3 regions of the Pseudarthrobacter sp. SL88 genome follow, and region 3 is predicted to be linked to each of the others. Evidence: predicted binding sites of a transcription regulator. Region 3 holds the regulator's gene; each other region holds the start of a gene.
What was found. The regulator HrcA, encoded in region 3, represses chaperone genes, less so after heat shock. The targets are predictions, from matches to a motif close to TTNGCACTCGNNNNNNNCGAGTGCNAA.
Positions count from the first base shown of each region.

Region 1: groES (co-chaperone GroES) is a predicted target of HrcA. The motif match lies at 4,669-4,695, and genes of this name have one in related genera.
Region 2: OVA06_RS05280 (FmdB family zinc ribbon protein) is a predicted target of HrcA. The motif match lies at 3,154-3,180, and genes of this name have one in related genera.

Region 1 covers NZ_JAPPRD010000001.1:1,109,669-1,117,374, forward strand. The annotation lists gene OVA06_RS05145 (glycoside hydrolase family 3 N-terminal domain-containing protein) at 1-1,253, shown strand, start outside; gene OVA06_RS05150 (shikimate 5-dehydrogenase) at 1,281-2,099, shown strand; gene OVA06_RS05155 (class I SAM-dependent methyltransferase) at 2,103-3,338, opposite strand; gene OVA06_RS05160 (hypothetical protein) at 3,392-3,769, shown strand; gene OVA06_RS05165 (DMT family transporter) at 3,697-4,626, opposite strand; gene groES (co-chaperone GroES) at 4,851-5,144, shown strand; gene groL (chaperonin GroEL) at 5,225-6,835, shown strand; gene OVA06_RS05180 (dihydrofolate reductase family protein) at 6,974-7,576, opposite strand; gene OVA06_RS05185 (ATP-dependent DNA ligase) at 7,641-7,706, shown strand, end outside.
Region 2 covers NZ_JAPPRD010000001.1:1,140,560-1,148,265, reverse strand. The annotation lists gene OVA06_RS05300 (hypothetical protein) at 1-761, opposite strand, end outside; gene OVA06_RS05295 (GNAT family N-acetyltransferase) at 867-1,487, opposite strand; gene galU (UTP--glucose-1-phosphate uridylyltransferase GalU) at 1,492-2,397, opposite strand; gene OVA06_RS05285 (5-formyltetrahydrofolate cyclo-ligase) at 2,501-3,121, shown strand; gene OVA06_RS05280 (FmdB family zinc ribbon protein) at 3,244-3,504, shown strand; gene OVA06_RS05275 (RcpC/CpaB family pilus assembly protein) at 3,635-4,363, shown strand; gene OVA06_RS05270 (AAA family ATPase) at 4,419-7,706, opposite strand, start outside.
Region 3 covers NZ_JAPPRD010000001.1:1,790,261-1,797,966, reverse strand. The annotation lists gene ybeY (rRNA maturation RNase YbeY) at 1-264, opposite strand, end outside; gene OVA06_RS08270 (PhoH family protein) at 261-1,349, opposite strand; gene OVA06_RS08265 (GerMN domain-containing protein) at 1,726-2,679, shown strand; gene OVA06_RS08260 (16S rRNA (uracil(1498)-N(3))-methyltransferase) at 2,672-3,445, opposite strand; gene dnaJ (molecular chaperone DnaJ) at 3,448-4,575, opposite strand; gene hrcA (heat-inducible transcriptional repressor HrcA) at 4,657-5,670, opposite strand; gene OVA06_RS08245 (DUF3097 domain-containing protein) at 5,883-6,734, shown strand; gene OVA06_RS08240 (DUF4870 domain-containing protein) at 6,854-7,273, shown strand; gene hemW (radical SAM family heme chaperone HemW) at 7,349-7,706, opposite strand, start outside.

The DNA of each region.
Region 1 (7,706 bases), 680 kb from region 3:
AGCGGCTCTCCCGGGCGACCACCGCTGACGGTGACCCGTGGCCGGGCATCGTCGGCGTGGACCAGGAAGGCGGGATCGTGGCCAGGCTGGGAGCGCCGCTGACCGAATGGCCAACACCCATGAGCTACGGTGCCGCTGGAAACGCGGCCCTCACGCGGGACGCCGGGCAGGGTGTGGCAGGGGAGCTGGCACCGCTGGGCTTCAACCTGGACTTCGCGCCGGACGCGGATGTCACCATCGGCCCCAAAGACCCCACCATCGGCGCCCGGTCCATGTCCGGGGACCCGGCAGCTGCGGCGACGCAGAGCGTGTCATTCGCCCAGGGCATGCTGGCCGCCGGGGTGCTGCCCACTGTCAAGCACTTTCCCGGCCACGGTTCGGTCACCGCCGATTCGCACCTTAGCCTCCCGCTCCAGAACGCCGGCGTGGAGGAGTTGCGCGGCCGGGACTGGAAGCCCTTCCAGTCAGCCGTCGACTCAGGCTTGCCGATAGTGATGACCGGGCACATCGCCGTGCCCGCGCTGGAACCCGGCGTGCCGGCGTCGCTCTCGTCCAGGACCTACGCCGCGCTGCGAGGCCTCGGTTTCAAGGGCGTGGCGGTGACCGATGCCCTGAACATGGGCGCCGTCACCAAGCAGTACCCGGCCGGTTCCGCCGCCGTTTCCGCCCTGGCCGCCGGGGCCGACCTGCTGCTGATGCCGGCCGATGCCGCGCAGGCGCACGCCGCAATAGTCCAGGCTGTGGCCTCCGGTGCCCTGCCGAAGGAACGGCTGGACGAAGCCGCCACCCGGGTGGCCACCATGATGATCTGGCAGGGGCGGAGGGGGTCCGCGCCCGCCCCCGCGGGCAGTGGCGCGGCACTGTCCGCCAAGGTCTCCGGGTCCGCCGTCACCATCCTGGCCGGTAACTGCAGCGGACCGCTGGTCCCCGGAGCTGTCCGGGTAACCGGCGGGGGACCGGGCGACAAGGAACGGTTTGAGGCCGCGGCCGCCCGCGCAGGCCTGGCCGTGGGCTCGGGACCACTGGTCAGCCTCATCGGGTACGGCGGCGCGCCCGCCGGCGGCGACATCGCCGTCACTTTGGATGCCCCCTGGCCGCTGCAGGGTTCCCCCGCTCCGGTCAAGATTGCACTGTACGGCCGGACCGACGCCGCCTTCGATGCCCTGGCCGCCGTGCTGGCCGGAAAGGCGGCGGCCCCCGGAAAGCTGCCGGCCGCCGTCGGGCCCTATCCTGCCGGCAGCGGCTGCGCCTAACCTCCCCGGGCCGCGTTTAATGGACAGGTGCCTATCCTCAATAAAGACATGACCCTCTGCATCTCCCTCTCGGCCCGGCCCAGCAACAACGGGACGCGCTTCCACAACCACCTGTACGGGCAGCTGGACCTGAACTGGATCTACAAGGCCTTCGCGCCCACCAACCTGGAGCAGGCCATTGCCGGCGTCCGGGGCCTCGGTATCCGCGGCTGCGCCGTGTCCATGCCGTACAAGGAGGATGTGATTGCGCTGGTGGACGAGATGGACCCCTCGGCCAAAGCCATTGATTCAGTCAACACCATCGTGAACACGGACGGGCACCTCAAGGCCTACAACACCGACTACACGGCCATCGAGCAGCTGCTGGCCACCAACTCGGTGCCGACCGGCTACTCGGTCCTGGTCCAGGGCGCCGGCGGCATGGCGAAAGCAACCGTGGCGGCGCTGCGCGACGCAGGCTTCACGGACGTCACCGTCATCGCCCGGAACGAGGCGGCGGGCCGGGCGCTCGCCGAACAGTACGGCTTTAGCTGGCGTGCAGCGCTCGACGGCGGTATGGCGGACATGATCGTCAACGTGACACCTATCGGTATGGCAGGCGGTGCGGACGCCGACGCGCTGTCCTTCCCGTCAGAAGCCATCGACGCCGCGAAACTCGTCTTCGACGTGGTGGCGCTGCCGGCGGAAACACCGCTGATCCGGGCGGCCCGGGCGGCGGGCAAGCCGGTGATCACCGGTGCTGAGGTGGCCACCATCCAGGCGCTGGAGCAGTTTGTGCTGTACACCGGTGTGCGTCCCACGACGGACCAGGTACGGGCCGCCGAGGAATTTACCCGCGCGCAGTAACGCCTACGCCGGCTTGACCGGCTCCACCTCGATGGCCACCCGGTCCTCGCCGATGCGGGTGAGGACCAAGGTGGCGGTCCGGCCGCCCTTCCTGTTGCCCGCGCCCTTGCCGCCCAGCAGTTGCTTGCGGAGTTCCTCCGGCGTGACGGCGGTGCCGCGCTTCTTGATGTCCAGCACGGTGATGCCTTCCTGCTTCACCCAGGACTTCAGCGCCTTGACGTTGTACGGCATCACACGCAGGACCTTATAGGCGCGGGCGAACGGGGTATCTGCGAGGGCGGGCGAGCAGATGTAGGCGATGTGCTCGTCCAGCAGGTGCCCGCGCAGTTCGAGCGCGAGGTCGGCCACGAGGCCTGCCCGGATGACCGCTCCGTCCGGCTCATACAGGTACCCTTCAGCCGGGCCCACCGGAGCCTCGGGCCCCTCCCCAAAATCCTCCCCGCTGGTCAGCTCGGCCGCTCCCTGCGGTCCCAGCAGCAGGGCCGCGCGGCGTATCCCCGGCCGGCTGACCGAGTTGAACCACAGGGCCACTTCGGTGACGTCCCCACCAACGGACACCCACTGCGCTTCGCAGCCCTGCGGAACCGAATCGTGGGGCATGCCCGGGCCCATCTTGACGCCCACGGCCTTCCCGGACGCGGCAAGGGACTCCACGAAGGACAACGGGGGAGAGAACGCCTCGGGGTCCCAGATGCGCTTGGTGCCGGAGGTGGAGGTGACCCTGCGCGCCGGGTCCAGCCAGACGCCGTCCACCCCGTCCAGGGGGACCGAGGTGGCGTCGGCGTGCACAACCTCCGCATTGGGAAAGGGGATGAGGTTCACCGTGGCGCACGCGGCCGTGGTTTCATCGAGCTCCACTGCCGTCACGGCGATGTCCAGGGAGGCGAGGGCCAGCGAATCGGCGCCGAGCCCGCAGCCCAGGTCCGCCACGTGGCTAACGCCGGCGGCGGCGAACCGCTGGGCGTGCCGGGCGGCAACATTCAGGCGGGTGGCCTGTTCCAGCCCCGCCTGGGTGAAGAGCATTTGCCGGGCGAACTCGCCGAACTTCGCTCCGGCCTTCGTGCGGAGCCGGGACTGGGTGAGCACGGCGGACACCAGTTCGGGGTTGTGGCCGGCCTTCCGGAGTTCACCGTTCAGGGCGAAGGACCCGTCCTCGGTGTAGGGGCCCAGCGACGCCAGCAACTCCCATCCTTCGGGGGTCAGCAGTGGTGCAATCTGGTCCTGGGGAGCGTGAGCCATGCGTTCCAGCCTAGTGCCCCGGGCTGCGGCGGGATGCCGATAGTGTTGAACCCATGGTTGACAGCGCAGGTCCCGAACAGTCCGGAGAACAGCCGCCCCCGGTCCAGGGTCCGGCGAGGTACGCGCGGCCCGCGTTGATCGCCGGTGCGGTGCTGGCAGTGGTGTGCCTGGCGCTGCTGGTCATCATCTTCTTCCTGGACACGTTCAACGCCACTGTCTATTCCGTGGGCGGTAACAACATCCAGGACAACACGCAGGAAGCGCAGGACATCCGCGGCCTGTATTCCGGTGCGCGGGCGGGAGGAATCGCCCTCCTGGCGGCGTCGCTGCTGGTGGTCCTCGCCTCCTCCGTGGTCCTCTACCGGGTCCGTAACCGGGGCAACGCCTCCGATGGCGGCGAGGACGTCGGCTTCGACGACCTCGGCCGCTGAGGGCGCTGGCCCGCACCCGTCAGCAGGACCCCTGAAATCACCAGGACGCCGCCTGCAATCTGGGCCGCCGTGATGGGCTGGCCCAGCAGTACGGTGATGATCGCCGTGAAGACCGCGATGAGGTTGAGGTAGTTTCCGGCATTTGCCGCGCTGGTGCGCTTCAGCGCCAGGTTCCACAGCAGGTAGGAGCCCAGCGAGGGGAAGACGGCGATGAACGCCAGGGACCAGGCCCCGGACTGGGTGGACGGGAACCCTGCACCGGTCACGGCGGCCACAGGAGCCAGGGCAACGGCCGCTAGGGCCGCCTGCAAGGCCGTGGAGGTGACGGCGGGTACCGCTACGCGACGGGCCAGGACCGTGTAGAGGCCCCAGACGGTGATGGCCGCCAGGATCAGCAGTTCGCCGGCGCCCAGCGAGAAGGTCAGGAGCCGCTGCAGCTGCCCGCCGGTGAGGACCAGCAGGACACCCGCCAGGCCAAATGCCAGGCCGATCCAGCCCAATGGCCGCGGTCTGTCCTTCAGCAGCACCGCGGCAAGCACCATGATCAGCACCGGGTTTGCGGCCGTCACCAGGGACGCGTTCAGTGCTGACGTGTGCTGCAGGGCGCTGTAGAGCAGCAGCGTGTAGGCGGTCATGCCCAGCGCGCTGAGCATGAGCAGCGCGGGCCAGTGGCGGAGGACTGCCCGCCAGTTGGGGCGGTCCACCACGTGCGCGAGGAACAGCAGCGGCAGGGCGGCCAGTGTCCAGCGCCAGAACGTCAACTGCAGCGGGGCCATGGACTGAACGGCGGCCTGGCCCACCACGAAGTTTCCGGCCCAGAAGAGGGTGGCAAGGATCAGGAAGAAGGCGGCTCGCACCGGTTCAATGTACAGGCTAAGTGTTCTCCGATGACGAAATGGCTGGCACTCGCCTTGACCGAGTGCTAACCCCGGCCTAGAGTCTTCATTAGCACTCTCCCTAGGAGGGTGCTAACACATGAAGAGCTGCCAGCCTGGCTGCTGCCGGCACCGCGACGACGGTTGCCAGCCATGGCAAACGGCTTTCAAGTCCACGAATTTGCTGACGAAAAGGAGAGGTCCGAGTGTCGGTCTCTATTAAGCCTCTTGAGGATCGTATTGTTGTCCGCCCGCTCGAAGCCGAGCAGACCACGGCTTCCGGCCTGGTAATCCCGGACTCCGCGCAGGAGAAGCCGCAGGAAGGCGAAGTTGTCGCAGTTGGCCCCGGCCGCTTCGAAGACGGCAACCGCGTCCCGGTCGACGTAGCTGTCGGCGACGTAGTCATCTACTCCAAGTACGGCGGAACCGAAGTCAAGACCGGTGGCACCGAATACCTCGTGCTGTCCGCCCGCGACGTCCTGGCGATCGTCGTAAAGTAAATCTTCCGGATCCCCGCGCCGCTGGTCATGCCTTGATGCTGGTCAGCTGCGCGGGGTTTCTGTCTTGAAAGGACACAACCATGGCAAAGCAGCTTGCGTTTAACGACGCTGCCCGCCGGTCCCTCGAAGCCGGCATCGACAAGCTCGCCAACACTGTCAAGGTGACGCTCGGCCCCCGCGGCCGCAACGTCGTCCTGGACAAGAAGTGGGGCGCACCCACCATCACGAACGACGGCGTCACCATCGCCCGCGAAGTCGAGCTGGACGACCCCTACGAGAACCTTGGCGCACAGCTCGCCAAGGAAGTTGCCACCAAGACCAACGATGTTGCCGGTGACGGCACCACCACCGCAACGGTCCTGGCCCAGGCACTGGTCAAGGAAGGCCTCCGCAACGTGGCCGCAGGCGCCGCTCCCGGCCAGATCAAGCGGGGCATCGAGGTTTCGGTTGAGGCCGTGGCTGCCCGCCTGCTCGAGAACGCCCGTCCGGTCGAAGGCACCCAGGTTGCCAACGTGGCCTCCATCTCCGCCCAGAGCGACGAGGTGGGCGAACTGCTCGCCGAGGCATTCGGCAAGGTGGGCAAGGATGGTGTGATCACCATCGAGGAATCCTCCACCACGCAGACCGAGCTGGTCCTCACCGAAGGCATGCAGTTCGACAAGGGCTACCTGTCCCCGTACTTCGTCACCGACGCAGAGCGCCAGGAAGCAGTCCTCGAGGACGCCCTCATCCTGATCAACCAGGGCAAGATCTCCGCCGTGCAGGAATTCCTGCCGCTGCTGGAGAAGGCGCTGCAGAGCTCCAAGCCCCTGTTCATCATCGCCGAGGACATCGACGGCGAGGCCCTGTCCACGCTGATCGTCAACCGCATCCGTGGCACCCTCAACGTGGTGGCAGTCAAGGCTCCCGGCTTTGGCGACCGCCGCAAGGCCATGCTGCAGGACATCGCCACCCTCACCGGTGCGCAGGTTGTTTCCCCTGAGCTGGGCCTGAGCCTGGACACCGTTGGCCTCGAGGTGCTCGGTACTGCCCGCCGCATCACCGTCACCAAGGACAACACCACCATCGTTGACGGCGCCGGTTCGGCCGAGGACGTCTCCGCCCGCGTTGCCCAGCTCCGCGCTGAGCTGACCCGCACCGACTCCGATTGGGACAAGGAAAAGCTCCAGGAACGCCTGGCCAAGCTGGCCGGCGGCATCGGCGTGATCAAGGTCGGCGCTGCCACCGAGGTTGAGCTGAAGGAAAAGAAGCACCGCATCGAAGATGCGGTTTCTTCCACCCGCGCCGCCTTGGAAGAAGGCATCGTGGCCGGCGGCGGTTCCGCGCTGATCCACGCCCTGAAGGCACTGGATGAGGACCCGGCCGTCAAGGCACTCGAAGGCGACGCTGCAGCTGCTGTCGGCATCGTCCGCCGCGCCCTGGTCCAGCCGCTGCGCTGGATCGCCCAGAACGCCGGTTTCGACGGCTACGTCATCACCGCCAAGGTGGCCGAACTCGACACCAACAACGGCTTCAACGCCAAGTCGGGCGAGTACGAGGACCTGATCGCTGCAGGCGTCATCGACCCCGTCAAGGTCACCCGCGCTGCCCTCCGTAACGCTGCCTCCATCGCAGCCCTGGTTCTCACCACCGAGACCCTTGTTGTGGAGAAGCCGGCCGACGAGGACGAGCACGCAGGCCACAGCCACTAAGGCTGTTGTCCCGCGGGTAAAGCCGCAAATACAGAGAACCGGTCCGGCCATCCGCCGGGCCGGTTTTTTGTGTGCCGTCAATGGCTGGGCCCATGCCGCCAGGGTTCCCTGGCCGGGCGAAGCGAGGTTAGTGGCGGCCTAAGTGGCATCCATCTCCCGGGTTTCAACGTCTCCGGCACGCTCATAGACCAGCGACACCGCACCTTTTGGAAAGGAACGGACCGGCTCGGCGAGGCGGAACGTGGAAGGGACGGTCCCGGCGTCGAACAACCGCTTTCCCTGCCCGAGTGCCACAGGATAGAGCCACAGGTGGAGGCGGTCCAGCACGTCGGCGGCCAACAGTGAACGGATGAGCTCGCCGCTGCCGAACATCTGCACTTCGTCATACTGCCGCCGGAGCTCTCCCGCCGCCGCCGGGTCCGGGAGCACCGTGGTGCCCTCCCACCCGGGATCGGTGAGGGACCCGGACACCACGAACTTCGGGACCCGGTTGAGCACGCCGGCGATCTCGTCTGACTGGTGCGGCCAATATGAGGCAAAGATGTCGTAGGTTTTCCGGCCCAGGAGCAGGGCATCCATGCGGTCGATGGCCGCGGCGATGTCCGCCCCTGCTTCATCATCGGAGACCGGCGCCTGCCAGCCGCCGAAGGCGAAGCCGTCCGTGGGGTCCTCCTCCCGGCCACCGGGCGCCTGGTACACGCCGTCAAGGGTGATGAACAGGTTCGCAACGATGATGCCCATCCGTCCATTCTGGAACCGGCCGTCCGTACCTGTCGAGGGTCCGGCGGCGTGGCAGACTGTTGCCATGCTGCTGGACGAGCTTGTGAGGACCACTGACGCCGTCGCGTCCACCCGCTCCAGGCTGGCGAAG
Region 2 (7,706 bases), 650 kb from region 3:
TCTGGCCGCTCGGCCTTGGCAGCCTCCACATACACAGGCTTGGGGACCTCAACAGGCTCCCAGGGGGTGCTGGAGGGAGCGTCCGACGCCGGTGCTGCCGCGCTGGTATCGCCCGCGGCCACGGCTACGGCGATGGCTGCTTCACGCAGTTCGACGGCGGTCAGCGGCTTGGCCTGGGGCTTGTGGGCCTCGGCGTCGAAAACGGGGCTTTCCGGCCGGGCAGGCACCGGCGCGGTTTGCGGCTTGGGCGGAATCCGGTCAAGGGGGGCGGCCGTCCGGGCCGGCGCGCTCATGGCCGAGCGGAACGCTGCATTGACCTTCGCCCGGCGGCTCCGGACAGCGAGGGTGCGCAGAAGAACGATGCAGGCCGCCGTGAGCGCCACGCAGGACAGCGGCAGGACCGCGGAACCCAGGCCGAAGGGCAGCAGGACGCCGGAGACGAATGCCGTGACAAGCGAGAGAAGCCCAACGAGTGCGATGGATGTGCGCCCGTAGTGGATGCGCAGCCGCCCGTTGGCTGCGCTGGCCGGCCCGGCAGCGGCCGCAGGCTTGGCAGCGGGTGCGGCGCTCTTCCTCGTATCCATCGTTTTCTCCTGCTTGGCGGCGACGTTCAGAACCATGCCTTGCGGCCGTTCCGGTTTCTCCTCTGCGGGTGTGTCCGCCACGAAATCGCCGGCGGGCTGGAACTGGTGCCTGCGGTTCCGGAGGACGTAGGGGGCAACCCACACAATCCAGAGCACGACAGCAACCACAAGGATCACAGAGCTGCTAAGGGGGAAGTCCACACTCAAAACCGTATGAGCATCACCACTGCCACACTGGCATTGGCTGCGGTGTGTCGCAGGGCGGTTGCCAAATGAGTGGAATTAAGACGTCCGGGACGACATCCATCGCGGCAACAGGCCGTCCGGGACCTCCTCGGAGGTCAGCGCGAAGGACCTGTGGTCAGCCCACTCACCGTTGATGTGAAGATACCGGGGCCGGTACCCCTCGTCGCGGAAGCCCAGCTTCTCCACCACCCGCAGGCTGGGTCCGTTTTCGGGCCGGATGTTGATTTCCATCCGGTGCAGCCCAAGGGTCTGGAAGCAGTGGTCCGTCACCAGGGCCACCGCTGTGGGGGCAATCCCCTGGCCAGCCCGTGCCTGGTCCACCCAGTAGCCAAGCGTGGCCATCATTGCTGAGCCCCAGAGGATGGATGACACCGTCAGCTGGCCCACGATGGGCGGGGTCCGGCTGCCGGCCATCCGCTCCGTAATGAGGAACGGCAACGCCGTGGACTGGGCCGCCTGCGAATTCAGCGATCGCACCATCTGCCGGTAGTCCGGCAACCCTCCGCGCGGATCCGGGTTGGATGCCTCCCACGGCGCAAGCCACTGGCTGTTCCGTGACCGCACTTCGGTCCATTCTTTCCGGTCGCGGTAGCGGATGGGCCGCAGGACCAGGTCACCGCATTCAAGCGTGGCCGGCCAGATGGGACCGAAGCGCACGATGCTACTTGGAGAGTTGGGCGGCGAAGCCCGGCAACCACTCCCGCAGGCCTGGGCCCAGGTCATCACTGTCGACGGCCAGCTGCACGCAGGCCTTCAGGTAGCTCAGTTTGTCGCCGGTGTCGTAGCGGCGGCCGCGGAACACCACACCGTAGACGCCGTAGCCTTCACCCTCGCCGGTGGCAAGTTCCTGCAGGGCGTCGGTCAGCTGGATCTCGCCACCACGGCCGGGGCCGGTTTCCTCCAGCACGTCGAAGACGGCCGGGTGCAGCACATAACGGCCGATGACTGCCAGGTTGGACGGCGCCTCGTCCGCCGCAGGCTTCTCGACGAGCCTGTTGATCCGGACGTAGCCTTCGCCGTCGATCTCCTCGATGTCCGCGCAGCCGTAGGCGCTGATCTGGGACGGATCCACTTCGATCAGCGCAACCACCGAACCGCCGGTCTTGGCCTGCACGTCAATCATGGTTCCCAGGAGCTCGTCCCGGGCATCAATCAGGTCATCACCGAGGAGCACGGCAAAGGGCTCGTTGCCCACGTGCTGGCGGGCACGCAGCACTGCGTGGCCGAGGCCGTTGGGGTCGCCCTGGCGGACGTAGTGGATGTCGCCGAGGTTGCTGGCGGCCTGGATGGACTCCAGCTTCTTGGTGTCACCCTTGTCCGAGAGGGCGGACTCGAGCGACGGGACACGGTCAAAGTGGTCCTCGAGCGCCCGCTTGTTGCGGCCCGTAATCATCAGGACATCGTTGAGCCCGACGCCAACGGCTTCCTCCACGACGTACTGGATGGCAGGCTTATCCACCACCGGAAGCATTTCCTTGGGCATGGCCTTGGTGGCGGGAAGGAACCGGGTGCCCAGCCCCGCAGCGGGGATGACGGCTTTGCGAACTCTCGGGTTACTGGTAGTCACCGGACTAATCTAGCGTCAGCGGCAAGCATTAAGTAATCAGCCGTCCGGTCCCGGCGCGGACCTGCACATGAACCAGCCGCCCGCGGCGATGGAGGGAAAACCCATGACTGAATATCAGACCGGTGCCAAGGACGGCATCCGGACTGCCCACCGTGCCCGCCGCGCGGAACTCTCGCCGGCGGCCCTGGAGGAGGCCGGCAACGCCCTGGCGGAACATGGCACAGCCTGGGCCGGCTCCCTTGTGGACGGCGCGACCGCAACCTTCTGCGTCTATCTGGGCGTCGGCGTCGAACCCCCCACCCTCCCGCTGATCCGGGCCCTCCACGCCCGCGGACACCACGTCCTCCTGCCGGTGTGCGAACCCGCGCGCGAGCTGAGCTGGGTATTTTGGTCTCCGGGCATCCCGTTTGCACGCAGCCGCTACGCGCCCGTCATGGAACCTGACGGGCCGCGGCACGGGCCGGATGTGGCCGGCGGGGCCTCCGGGCTGTTTATTCCGGCCACTGCCGTTGATCTTTCCGGTAACCGGATTGGCCAGGGCGGAGGCTATTACGACAAGTTCCTGGGCCATTTGGACACTGCCGGGAAGCATATTCCGCTCGCAGCTGTTATCTACGACGAAGAACTATTGCCTGCCGGTCGGGTCCCCGCCGAGGAGTTCGACCGTCCCGTTCCGGCCGTCCTGACACCGGGCGGACTTCGGGTCCTGGCGGGAGCACCCTGAACCCGGACAGTCGGTGGACGGGGATGATAGAATTAGCACTCAGGCCCTGCGACTGCTAACGGACCACCAGTGGAACGGGTGGCAGCACGGGACCTCTCGTTTGCCCAAGAGGAGGAGCACCAGTGCCAACATATGCTTACGCCTGCAAGGATTGCGGCCATGCTTTTGACATCGTCCAGTCATTCTCGGACAGCACGCTGACGTCCTGCCCGGAATGTGAAGGCACGCTGCGCAAGAAATTCAACAGCGTGGGCGTCGTCTTCAAGGGATCGGGCTTCTACCGCACTGACTCCCGCGATTCCAAGGGCAGCACCGTTTCCGCAGCACCCGCGGCTCCGGCAGCCCCCGCTCCGGCGCCCGCCCCGGCGGCTGCCGCCAGCTGACACCGGTCCGCACCCGTCCCAACACACCCGGACTGCCAGCGGCCCCGGACCTAAAGTCGGCACCACTATGTTGTCCACATAGGGCCGGGGCCGCTGTCGTCGGCCATGCCTGCCCACCTAGCGTGAAGGCATGCCTGCACATCCCCCCGGTGCCCACCGCAGACCGTCCGTCTTCCAAGCTAAAAAGGGCGCTGCCGCGTCCCGGCGCGGCAGCCCGCTGACCCGTGTGGCCGGGATACTCAACCGCAACCGGCGCCTCGCTGTTGCCCTTCTTCTCTGCGCGGCGGCGTCCATCACGGTCCACCAGCTCACCCCTGCGCCGGCCGAGAGCGTCACGGCCCTGTCCGCAGCCAGAGACCTGCCCGCCGGAACAGCTGTAACTGCCGCGGACCTCGTTCCGGTGCGGGTACCGCCCGGCCTGCTGTCCGAAGGCGTGCTGAGCGGGCAGGCTGAGGCGGCAGGCAAGCAGTTGGCAACCCCGCTGCGAAAAGGGCAGCTGGTCACCGATGTCCAGCTCCTCGGTCCCGGGCTGCTCACCGGCACTCCCCCGGGATCGGCGGCCGTTCCATTGCGGATGGCCGATGCTTCATCCATCCAATTGGTTTCGCCGGGACAACTGGTGAACGTCGTCCTGACATCCGGAAACGGGTTCGACCAGCAGGGACCCTCGGAAGTCCTGGCCGCGGGAGTCCCCGTCCTCTGGACCGCAGCCAAAGGTGGGCAGGGCGGACAATGGCTGGGCACCGCCGAAACCGACGGGCTGATCGTGGTGGCAGCCACCGCTGAACAGTCAGCGCGGCTGGCAGGGGCGTCCACGCAGGGCAAATTGTTCTTCGTCCTGGTGGGACCGCCGTCGTGACAGGCCCTGCCGAGCCCGGCAGGGCCTGTCATAACGTCTACAGGGCTATGGGCCTTCAGCCCCAGTGCGGGGGCTTCTGCTCCTTCAACCATGCGTCATGGTCCTCGTCGCGATCGCCCCACGCCCGCGCGTCATCTTCCGCGGCAGTTTTGGGCAATACGCCTTCCACTAGGCTGCGCGCTGCGGATGAGCCGGCCTCTTCCGTGTCCACGGCATCACCGGAACCTTCGGTGCTTTCGGTATCGGCCGCATCCGCGGTGCTGTCAGCGTCCTCGGGGTTCACGTCATCCTGTGGCGTCTCAGCATCCTTCGGGGTCACGGTGCCCGCCTCCTCACTGTCTGGTCCTGCTGCGGCGTCGCCGGCGCCGTTTGAATCCGGATCGTCCTGGGATTCACGGCGTTCCCCGCCTCCTTGGGCGTCACGCCGGAACCCTGACACGCTGGTGGCCGGGTATGAAACTGAAGCAGGCTGCGCGGCGTCGATTCCATTCAGCGCCTGATGGACGTCGTCGTCAAGGAAACCGGCGGACTCTGCCGAGCGGCCCGGAAGAACCACCCGTTCCAGCCCCAGGTACCCTGCGATCCGGTCCGCGCAGGCCGAAGGATCGGTGAACACCTCAATGGTCCACAGCGGCATGTACCGCCACCCCAGCCGCTCCAGCATCTGCGGCCGCAGCCTGCTGCGCTCACGGACGCTCATGGTGCGGTACTGCTCGGTGCCATCGGACTCAATCGCCACCGGCCAGGGAAGGTCTGCCTCATCCTGGCCCATGGTGCCCAGCGGGTCTGCGGCCGCCACCACGTCGATAACGCCGTCGTATTGGTGCCACACCCGGGCGCCGCGTGCACGAAGCCTGTCGCCGAGGTCGGCAACAAGCGGGTCGGCCCCGAGCGCCTGCTCGCTGGCAGCGGCCCGGGAAGCCGGAGTTCCGAGGTCGGTGTTTCCCGAAATCTCCCGGTCAAGCAGCGCGTACAGGTCCAAGGCACCGTACGACAACCTGGTGTGGTCCAGGTCCTCCGGGCGGAAGCACGTCAGAACGTGGATGGAACGGCGGGCACGGGTCATGGCCAGCGCAAACTTCTCCCTGCCGCCCTCGGCGGACAACGGGCCAAAGTTGTGAAGGGCACGCCCGTGGGGTGTGCGCCCGTAACCGGGAGAGAAGATGACATGGTCGCGCACCAGGCCCTGTGCCCGTTCAAGGTCAACAACCCGGAAAGACTCCGGCCCCGCTCCGAAGAAGCTGGCCAGCCCGGGGTAGTTGGGCAACTGGAGCCGGATGGACTCGCCGATCCTCGCGGCATGCCGCAAGCTTGCGGTGACAACCGCCAGGGAAGTCCTGGGCCGCAGCCGTGCGTGCTCGAACACCAGCTCCACCACGCGGTTGACCTCGGCCACCACGGACTCCACGCCCTCGTGATCGGCGCTGGGCAGGCCGGTTCCGTCCGGCAAGTACTCCACGAGCAAAGACCGGTCCAGCCCTGTGGCTGACTGTCCCTCGGGAAGGCGGCGGAGTCCGCCGTCGTAGAAATTCCTGCTCAGCTGCAGCACCAGGTCCTCGTCCACACCGCGGTAGACATTGGTGAGCTGCCACACCGGCAGCACGGCGGAGAGGGCTTTGAAGGCACTCTCGACCCGCTGGTGCGCGGACTCTCCGGGCGCGAGCCGCTCCACCCCTACGGTGAAGCTGCGCGGACTGGCGATCCTGGCATCGCCGAAGGCTATGACCTGCCGGGCCCTCGCGATGGAGGGCAGGACGGCCTGCAGGCTTGTGGCTTCGGCGTCAAGGATTACCACGGCGTCGAAGTGCTGTTCCGCGGGCAGCAGCCCGCTCATGAGGTAGGGACTCACCGACCAGACGGGAACCAGTGTGCCGATCAGGTCCGGTGCCTGGGCGGTCAGGGCGGGCAGTGAAACCCGGCCGTCCTTGAGCAGGCTGCGGAGGAGGCCGGCCTGCCGGGGCTGTTCCCCGATGGCTGCCCGCCAACGCTCGGCAAGGTCCCAGCGCAGGCGTGCTGCCCCGCTGGCGATGTGGGCGTTGTCCGCGAGCCGGTACTCGGCTTCGAGCTGGCGCAGGGCATCGCCGTCGGACATGGCGAGGTAGTCATCGCCGCTGATCATTGCCTCGAGGGCTGACTGCCACCAGGCCAGTTCAAGTTCGGCAGCCACCGATCCGGCGGGAACTTCACGTTCGGCGAGGTCGGCCAGGAGCTCGCCCAGGCCGTGCTCGCGCATGTTCTCCACCAGGAGCGTCCGCTCCGGGAGCGTTTTAAGCGTGTCAGTGTCCGCGACGAGCCGTTCCAGCCGCTCCAGGAGGTCTTCGTAGCGGACGGTGGACAGTGCCCCGCCCCCGGCTGTGTGCTTCAGGCATTCACCAAGGCCCGCAAGCTCCTGGTCCAACTCGCGGTAAAGGGCGTTCATCTCGACCAGTCCGGACGGGACGGCAGGGTGCCGCTGGGTGGTGGCGTAGCCTGCCCAGCGGGCACGCTGTTCCTGGACCAGGACCAGCGACGTGTGCAGGTCTGCGATGTGGACGCCAGGCCGGACGTACTCCTTGGCCACACGGCGGAGCCGCGACCGCTGCATGGAGGTCATTTCGATCCCGCGTTCCCGCCGCCACGCCGAGGGCGCGGTAGCCGAAATGAGGTCCGTGACGGGCCGGTCGAAGATATCCGGCGTGAACTTGTCCAGGCTTCCACGCACGGCAACCAGCAGCTCAAGCTGCTCGCCCCATTCGGCGAAGGATTCACCGAGGCGGATTTCCGCGTGCTCGGCCACGGCATTCATCCGCTCCCGCAGTACGGGAAGACTCTTTGCAACGGCCCGGACCAGGTTCTGGGCCTCTTCCGTTTCCTTGCGCGTCAGGAGCCGGGCGCCATGCCACGGACTGGTGGTGGACGCCTTGCTGAAGCTGCCCAGCTCCGCTGCGCGCTGGAGCCGGCCAGCCAGCTCCTCGCGGTCGCGGATGTTGTCCAGGACGCTCCGCTTCAGCCGCACGGTGGTGGCTGGTGCGGGATGGATGGATGTCAGCTCGGCCAGCGACTGCATGGCCTGGTACGGCGAGCAGCCCCACCGGTCGCGGACATTGTGCAGGGACGCCACATGGTCCATCAGCGCGTGACGGTGTTCGGTCAGTGTGCTGTGCAGGTTCGCCAACTGTGGCTTGAGGGACTTTTCGTTCCGGACAATGGCTCGGACTAACTGGGACTTCAGCTGCTGCGCCGTGACGTTCCCGGACAACTGGAACAGGATCGATTCGAGGCCCAGGGCTTCGAGCTGGCCGGAAACCTCGTTCAGGCTGGCGCGCCGGTCCCCCACCACCAAGACGGTCCGGCCGGCGTCCAC
Region 3 (7,706 bases):
GATGTCGCCGAGCATCCCCTGCGGGGTGGGACGGTCCGGAGTTCCGGGCGTGAGTTCATCCATGGGCACCGACAACACGTCGGTTGCCCCGGGCTCGTCCATGAGTTCGACGTGAAGCTTCTCCATGGCTGGCTCATCCACCAGGAGAATGGACAGTTCGGCCTGCGGATGGATGTAAAGCTGTTCAAAAATGTACCGGGACAGGGCTACCAGCCCCGCCTCGTCCACCTGGACGCCGGATTCGTTGTTCACCTCGATGCTCATGCGTGCTCCCCCCGCTTTTCCCTGCCGGCCGTTTGCCGGGCACGGTTCCTTTGCCTGTCGTCCCAGATGCTGTAGGCATTGACGATGTCTCCCACGAGGCGGTGCCGTACCACGTCCGCCGCATCAAGGACGGAGAAGTTCACGCCTTCGATGCCGTGCAGGATCTCCTCCACGATCCGCAGCCCGGACCGTGTCCCGAAGGGCAGGTCCACCTGGGTGACGTCACCGGTGACCACCATCTTGGAACCGAAGCCCAGCCGGGTGAGGAACATCTTCATCTGTTCCGGGGTGGTGTTCTGGGCCTCATCCAGGATGATGAATGCGTCATTGAGCGTCCTGCCGCGCATGTAGGCCAGCGGAGCCACCTCAATGGTTCCGGCTGCCATGAGCCGCGGAATGGATTCGGGGTCCATCATGTCGTGGAGCGCATCGTAGAGCGGCCTCAAGTAGGGGTCGATCTTGTCGCTCAGGGTTCCGGGCAGGAATCCGAGGCGTTCGCCTGCTTCGACGGCCGGGCGGGTAAGGATAATGCGGCTGACTTCCTTCTGCTGAAGGGCCTGGACAGCCTTGGCCATGGCCAGGTACGTCTTGCCGGTTCCGGCGGGGCCGATGCCGAAAATGACGGTGTTGTCATCGATGGCGTCGACGTAGTTCTTCTGGTTCAGCGTCTTGGGCCGGATGGTCCTGCCCCGGCTGGAGAGGATGTCGTGCGTCAGCACATCCACGGGGTTCTGGAGCGACTGGCTCCGGAGCAGTGCCACCAGCTGCTGCAGGACCGCGGGGGTGATGACAGTGCCGCGTGCCACCAGCCCGCGGACTTCCTGGAGGAGCCGCATGATCCGGGGAACGTCGCCGGCCGGGCCGCTGAGGGAAAGTTCGTTGCCGCGGACGTGGAAGTTGACGTCCGGGAACTGCTCCTCGATGTACCGCAGCGCCTCATCGTGGCTGCCGAGTGACTGGACCATCTGATCGGAATTGTCGAAAAGGACTACCTCGGTCCGGACGCCGGGAAGGGTGTGGGGAAATTCCCCGGCAGTGCCCTCTCCCGTGTTGAGCCGGCGCTTTCCGTTGGCTGATTCAGTCATGGTGCTGGCCCGCAGGCCTGTGGTCCCCTCGAGGTAGTTTCTACTGTCGTCCCGGTCCGGGAAACCAGTGCCAGGTTTCTGCGCTCCGTGATCCTTTTATCTTACGCCAGCGCACCCTGCCCTTCGGCAAAGCGGAACAGAGGGAGACCGTAGGCGGCCACACGCACGAGGGGACAGGGAGCAGCTGCGCCCACGCAGTATCGGTCATTAGGTATCAACTTCATATCGTCCTCATATCGTTCCCGTTGCAGTTGTGCCCCATGGCCGGAACCGGGCAAATCGCTTCGCCGGGCTGTGCAATGCTGGAAATCCAGCCACGGCTGTGACATTGGGCCGACCGGGGAACGGCCCTCACGACAGGAAAGGAAAGGCACAAGTGCCGGATACCGTTGCGCCCCGCCGGGCAGGTCGACACGTGGGCCGCGCCCGCGCGTTCGTGCTGGCAGGTGTCCTGACGGCCGTGCCGATCCTTGCCGGTTGCGTAGCAGAACCTGGCCCCTCCCCCACGGGCACCCTCATGACCGGGCCTGCGACCACGGGAAGCCCGGAGCCGCCTTCCACCAGCGCCCCGCTGGAAACCACGCAGTCGTCCAACAAGGCGCCCGTTTACTGGATAGGCCGCAGCAGCAGCAACGTCTTCCTGTACAGGGAGTTCCGGGACGTGCCTGAACAGGAGAACCCGGTGACGCGCGCACTGCGTGCCATGATGTCCGATAAGCCCCTTGACCCTGACTTCTTCACCCCGTGGCAGAACCCCGGCAAGCTGGCCACCTCGATTTCCGGCAAGGACGTCATCACCGTCGATGTCTCCGAGGACGCCTTCAACAGCAACCTGGATGCGGACATGGCCGCCCGGGCAGTCCAGCAGCTCGTCTACACGGCCACTGCTGCCGCAGCCAGTTCCGGGTTGATCGACTCCGGCCAGCAGATCCGGGTACGGATCCTTGTGGACGGCCACACCGACTACATGGCTTTCGGGCAGGTTCAGCTGGGCGCCCTGATGACCAGGACGGCGGGCCTGGTGGCTCCTGTCTGGATCATCGATCCCCAGGAAAGCTCCGAAGTGGCGGACGGCAGTGTCAAAATCACCGGACGCAGCACATCGGCGGGCGGCAAGCTTCGCTGGCAGATCCTGCGGACCGGGGACAACGGCGCCAAGGCGCCCTTCCTCACCGGCGAAACCACGGCGTCGTCGGAACAGGGGCAGGCAGGAGTGTTCACGCTGGCCCTGACCCTCCCCGCCGGGGACTACGAACTGAGGGTCGCCCAGGCCGGGTCCGACGGCGGGCCGGACCAGTTCGAGGACAACCGGTCCTTCAAGGTCAGGTAGCGTCCCAGCGCCCCAGGATGTCGCTGGAGAGCACGACGGCGGCAGGACCGGCCGTGGATGAGCGCAGCACGTGGTGGCCCAGAAGGCCCGTGACGGCTCCGCGGTCGCAGAGGCGCGTCACCTCCCGTGGGCTGATTCCACCCTCCGGGCCCACGATGAGGAGCACTTCACGGGTTCCGGTGCCGCTGGCACCGTCCCAGCCTTCCAGCACAGAACGGAGGGGCCGCACTGCGTCTTCGTGCAGGATGACTGCCAGGTCCGCGGCTTCCACGGCGGCAGCAAGTGCAGCGGTGTCGACGGCGGGACGCACCTCAGGGATCCATGCCCGCCGCGCCTGCTTGGCGGCAGCGCCCACCACGGACTGCCATTTGGCGTGCGCCTTGGCGGCCCGGTCACCTTTCCATCGCACGATGGAACGTTCGGACTGCCAGGGAATGACGGCGTCGATGCCCAGTTCAGTGGCGGTCTCGATGGCGAGCTCATCGCGGTCGCCCTTGGCGAGGGCCTGCACCAGCACCAGTCGGACACTGGGGCGGGCCTCCTCCACCAGGGCACCGCACCGCACCGTGAGGCGGGTGCCTGCGGCCTCGGCCACCGTCCCGCTCATGCGGGTACCCGCGCCGTCGACGATGTCCACGGCTTCGCCCGCCGCGAGGCGCTTTACGGCAACAGCGTGGCGTGCCTCCGGCCCCTCCAGGACAAACTCCATGCCCTCCTCCAGCCCGTCAAGGGATCCGGCGGAGGCAAAAAAGACGGGGTTGCTCACCGCTACAGGTTACCCAGCCGGTCCCGCAGCTTCGCGAACATCCCGCCGCTGGCAGCGAGCTTGCCTTCGGTGATCTGTTCTCCGCGGAGCTTGGCAAGCTGCCGGAGGAGCTCCTCCTGCGCTGCGTCGAGCTTGGCCGGCGTTTCCACCTGCAGGTGCACCTTCAGGTCGCCGCGGCCGTATCCGCGCAGGTGGGTGACGCCAAGGCCGCGGAGGGTGATGATTTCACCGGACTGGGTGCCTGGCTTCACGTCGATGTCCTGGGTTCCGTCGAAGGTCTCCAGGCTGACGTCGGTGCCCAGCGCCGCCGCCGTCATGGGAATGTTCAGGGTTGCGTGCAGGTCGTCGCCGTCCCGCACATAGGTGGCGTCGTTGTTGACGCGGACCTCTACGTAGAGGTCGCCGGAGGGGCCGCCCGCGGGGCCGGCCTCGCCCTGTCCGGTCAGCTGGATGCGTGTTCCGGTTGCGACGCCGGCGGGAACCTTGATGGTCAGGGAGCGGCGGCTCCGGATGCGGCCCTGGCCGCTGCATTCATTGCAGGGGTCCTTGATGACCGTGCCGAAACCCTCGCAGGTACCGCACGGTGCAGCGGTCATGACCTGGCCGAGGATCGAACGGACAGCGCGCTGGACCTGGCCACTGCCCCCGCAGATGTCGCAGCGTTCGGGGTGCGTCCCCGGACGGCAGCATGACCCCTCACAGGTGGGGCAGGTGACTGCAGTGTCCACCTCAAGTTTTTTGTTGACGCCGAAGACAGCGTCCCGCAGTTCGATACGGACGCTGATGAGTGCATCCTGGCCGCGGCGGACCCGTGAGGCGGGTCCGGAGGATCCCCCGGCGCCGAAGAACGTGTCGAAGATGTCCTGGAAGGCAAAGCCCTGGCCGGCGTAGCTTCCGCCACCAAATCCGTTGTCGGTGCCGTTCTCGTTGCCGGTGGTGTCGTAAACCCGGCGTTTCTGCGGATCGGAGAGGACTTCGTAGGCGTGCGTCACCGCCTTGAAGCGGTCCGCCGCATCTTCGCCCGGGTTGACGTCAGGGTGGAGTGTCCGGGCCAGCTTGCGGTAGGCCTTCTTGATTTCTTCTCCGGTGGCTTCCGGTGAAACTCCAAGGACGTCATAGTGGCTGCTCAAAGTTCGTATCTCTTCCTTGTTGTACTGCCTGCGGTGGGGCTGCCGTGCGGGCCCGGCGGCTGTGGTGCCGGGCCGGGCCGGTCAGGGACCCAGGATGCGGGAAAGGTAACGGGCAACTGCCCTGACGGCCGCCATGGTGTTGGGATAGTCCATCCGGGTGGGACCCAGGATGCCGATCTTGGCCACGCTGTCCGGACCGTAGCCGGTGGCCACGACCGACGCTTCGGCCAGGCCGTCGTAAGGGTTTTCGCGGCCGATGCTGACGGCCACGCCACGGTGGTCCTGCGCCATGTCGCTCAGCAGCCGCAGCATCACCACCTGTTCTTCCAAAGCTTCCAGCACGGGGCCGATGCTCAGCGGAAAGTCGACATTGGACCGGGCCAGGTTGGCCGTGCCGGCCATGACCATCCGGTCCTCGCGACTGCTGTGCGCGAGTATTTCCAGGGCGTGGGCCAGCGACTGCGCCGCCTGCCGCTCCCCCGGACTGACAGAGGAGACGACGGCGGGAAGGGCCTGCGCCAGCCGGGCCAGCGGTGTTCCGGCCAGGGTTCCCAGGAAACGGCTACGCAGCGCGGACAGCGCTTCGTCCGCGAGGTCCTGCCCGGCGTCGATGACGCGCTGCTCCACGTTGCCGCTGTTCGCGATCAGGACCACCAGGACCTTGCGCGGCGCCAGCAGGACGAACTCGATGTGCCGGATCAGCGCCCGGCTGAGGTGGGGGTACTGGACCACTGCCACCTGGTTGGTCAGCTGGGACAACAGCCGCACGGTGCGGTCGAGGACGTCGTCAAGGTCGTCGGATCCCTCCAGGAGGGACTGGATGGCGCGCCGTTCGGCTTGCGAGAGCGGCTTCACGGCCGAAATTTGGTCCACGAACAATCGGTAACCCTTGTCCGTGGGAATCCGGCCGGCGCTGGTGTGCGGCGCCGTGATGAGGCCCTCGTCCTCAAGCGCCGCCATATCGTTCCGGATGGTGGCACTGGAAACGCCCAGGTGATGCCTTTCCACCAGGGCCTTGGAACCTACCGGCTCGCGGGAGTGGACGTAGTCCTCCACGATGGCCCGCAGTACTTCAAGCTTGCGCGGCTCACTCACACTCCACCTCCATCCAGTCGGGGTGGATCAGCCACCCGTTCCTTCCTGCCAGTCTGCACGCACTCGAACATGCACTCGAACTGTTAGCGCTCGAATTGTTAGCACTCGACATGCCTAAGTGCTAACAGTCTATTATGCCTTGGCCCGTTGTTAGCATTGGTACCGCTCCGGGCGAAATTCCGGGACAAGACCTACGGCGAGGCGGAGTGACCATGGATTACCAGAATTGGGGCCCGAGGGACATGTCGGCTCCCGCCCGTACACAACTGCCGGAAGTGCCTGTGGAACGGGGCATGGTGCTCGAAGACGTACAGTCCGGATGGGTAGGGGCCGTCACCCGGGTGGAAAAGTCCGGCGGCATGCACGTGGTGGCCCTCGAAGACCGGCGCGGAAAGTCGCGGACCTTCCGGCTGGGATTTGGGTTCCTCCTCGAGGGCCGTGCCATCAGGCTGATGCCACCGGCACCCCGGCCCGCAGCGGGCGGCCCGTCAGCCGGGCGCACCGCCTCAGGTTCCGTACGTGTCGCAGGCCAGCGCGCGCAGGTGGCCAAGGCGAGCCGCATCTGGGTGGAAGGCAAGCACGACGCCGAACTCGTCGAGAAGGTATGGGGAGACGACCTCCGGGTGGAGGGCATCGTCGTCGAACCCCTGCATGGCATCGACGACCTCGCCGGGGCGGTAAAGGAATTCAGGCCCGGCCCGGGCCGTCGGCTGGGCGTGCTGGTGGACCATCTGGTCCCTGACTCCAAGGAATCCCGCATTGCTGACGCTGTCATGGCCGGCCCTGGCGCTGCTGGCAACGTCCTGATTGTCGGCCACCCCTATGTGGATGTGTGGCAGGCCATCCGGCCTTCCGTGCTGGGCATTCCGCAGTGGCCGTCCGTACCGCGGGGCCAGGACTGGAAAACCGGGATCCTCAAGGCGTTCGGCTGGCCGCACTCCACGAAGGAGGACGTCGGGCTGGGATGGCAGAAACTGCTCGGCGCCGTCCATACCTACGCGGACCTGGAGGCTTCACTGCTGGGCCGGGTCGAGGAAGTCATCGACTTCCTCACAGCACCCTGACGGACGCCGGACCGGCAAACACCAGTATTCTTGATACTGCGGTGCCCCGCGATCCGCAGGGGCGCCGAAGCACCAACTGCATCCCCAGCATCAATTTGCACTTTTCGAAGGAACAGACTGTGGCAGAAAACGCACGCGAGCACAGGGACGGCCAAAGCAGCACCGGCCGTTCCGAATACCACGGCGTCCCCGCGAATGCGCTGCCGCTCACGGCCAGCGAAGACCGGCAATGGGCCACCCTGGCACACTTCGGCGGGATCCTGGGCTGCGTCCCCGCCCTGCTGATCTTCCTCATCTTCCGCGACCGGGGGCCCTTCACGGCCCAGGAGTCGAAGGAGGCCCTGAACTTCAGCTTGCCGCCCACCATCGCAGCGGTAGTGGCGAACATCCTGGTGTTCATTCCCGTGGTCGGAAACATCTTTGCCGTGATCGCCACGTTGATCTGGATTGCCCTGACGTGCTTTTCGGTGGCGGCCGGCATCCACGTCAACCGCGGCCAACCGCACCGGTACCAGTTCAACCTGCGCTGGATCAAGTAGTCCCGCCGGCTCCCTGCCCCCGCAAGCCGGTCCGGGGACCTCTTCGGCCCTGGGCCCACCCGCAGCATCCCAGCCCTAGTCGGGCAGGATCCGGCGTACCACCGCGTCGGCCAGGAGCCGGCCCTTCAGCGTCAGGACCAGCGTCCCCCGGAATGCTGCGCCCGGATCCACCAGCCCCTCAGCAATGAGCCCGGCGATCTGGTGCCGCCCCACTGTATCCAGGCTTGCCACTTCCAGCCCGGACTGGAGGCGGGCCTCAAGCATGACCCGCTCCACGTTCCGGGTCTCTGCGTCCAGGGTTTCGCGTCCGGCGGCCGGAGAGTTCCCCTGCACCAGCCGGCCGGCATACGCGGCAGGATGCTTCACGTTCCACCAGCGCACGCCGCCCACATGCGAGTGCGCGCCCGGCCCGATTCCCCACCAGTCGTCGCCG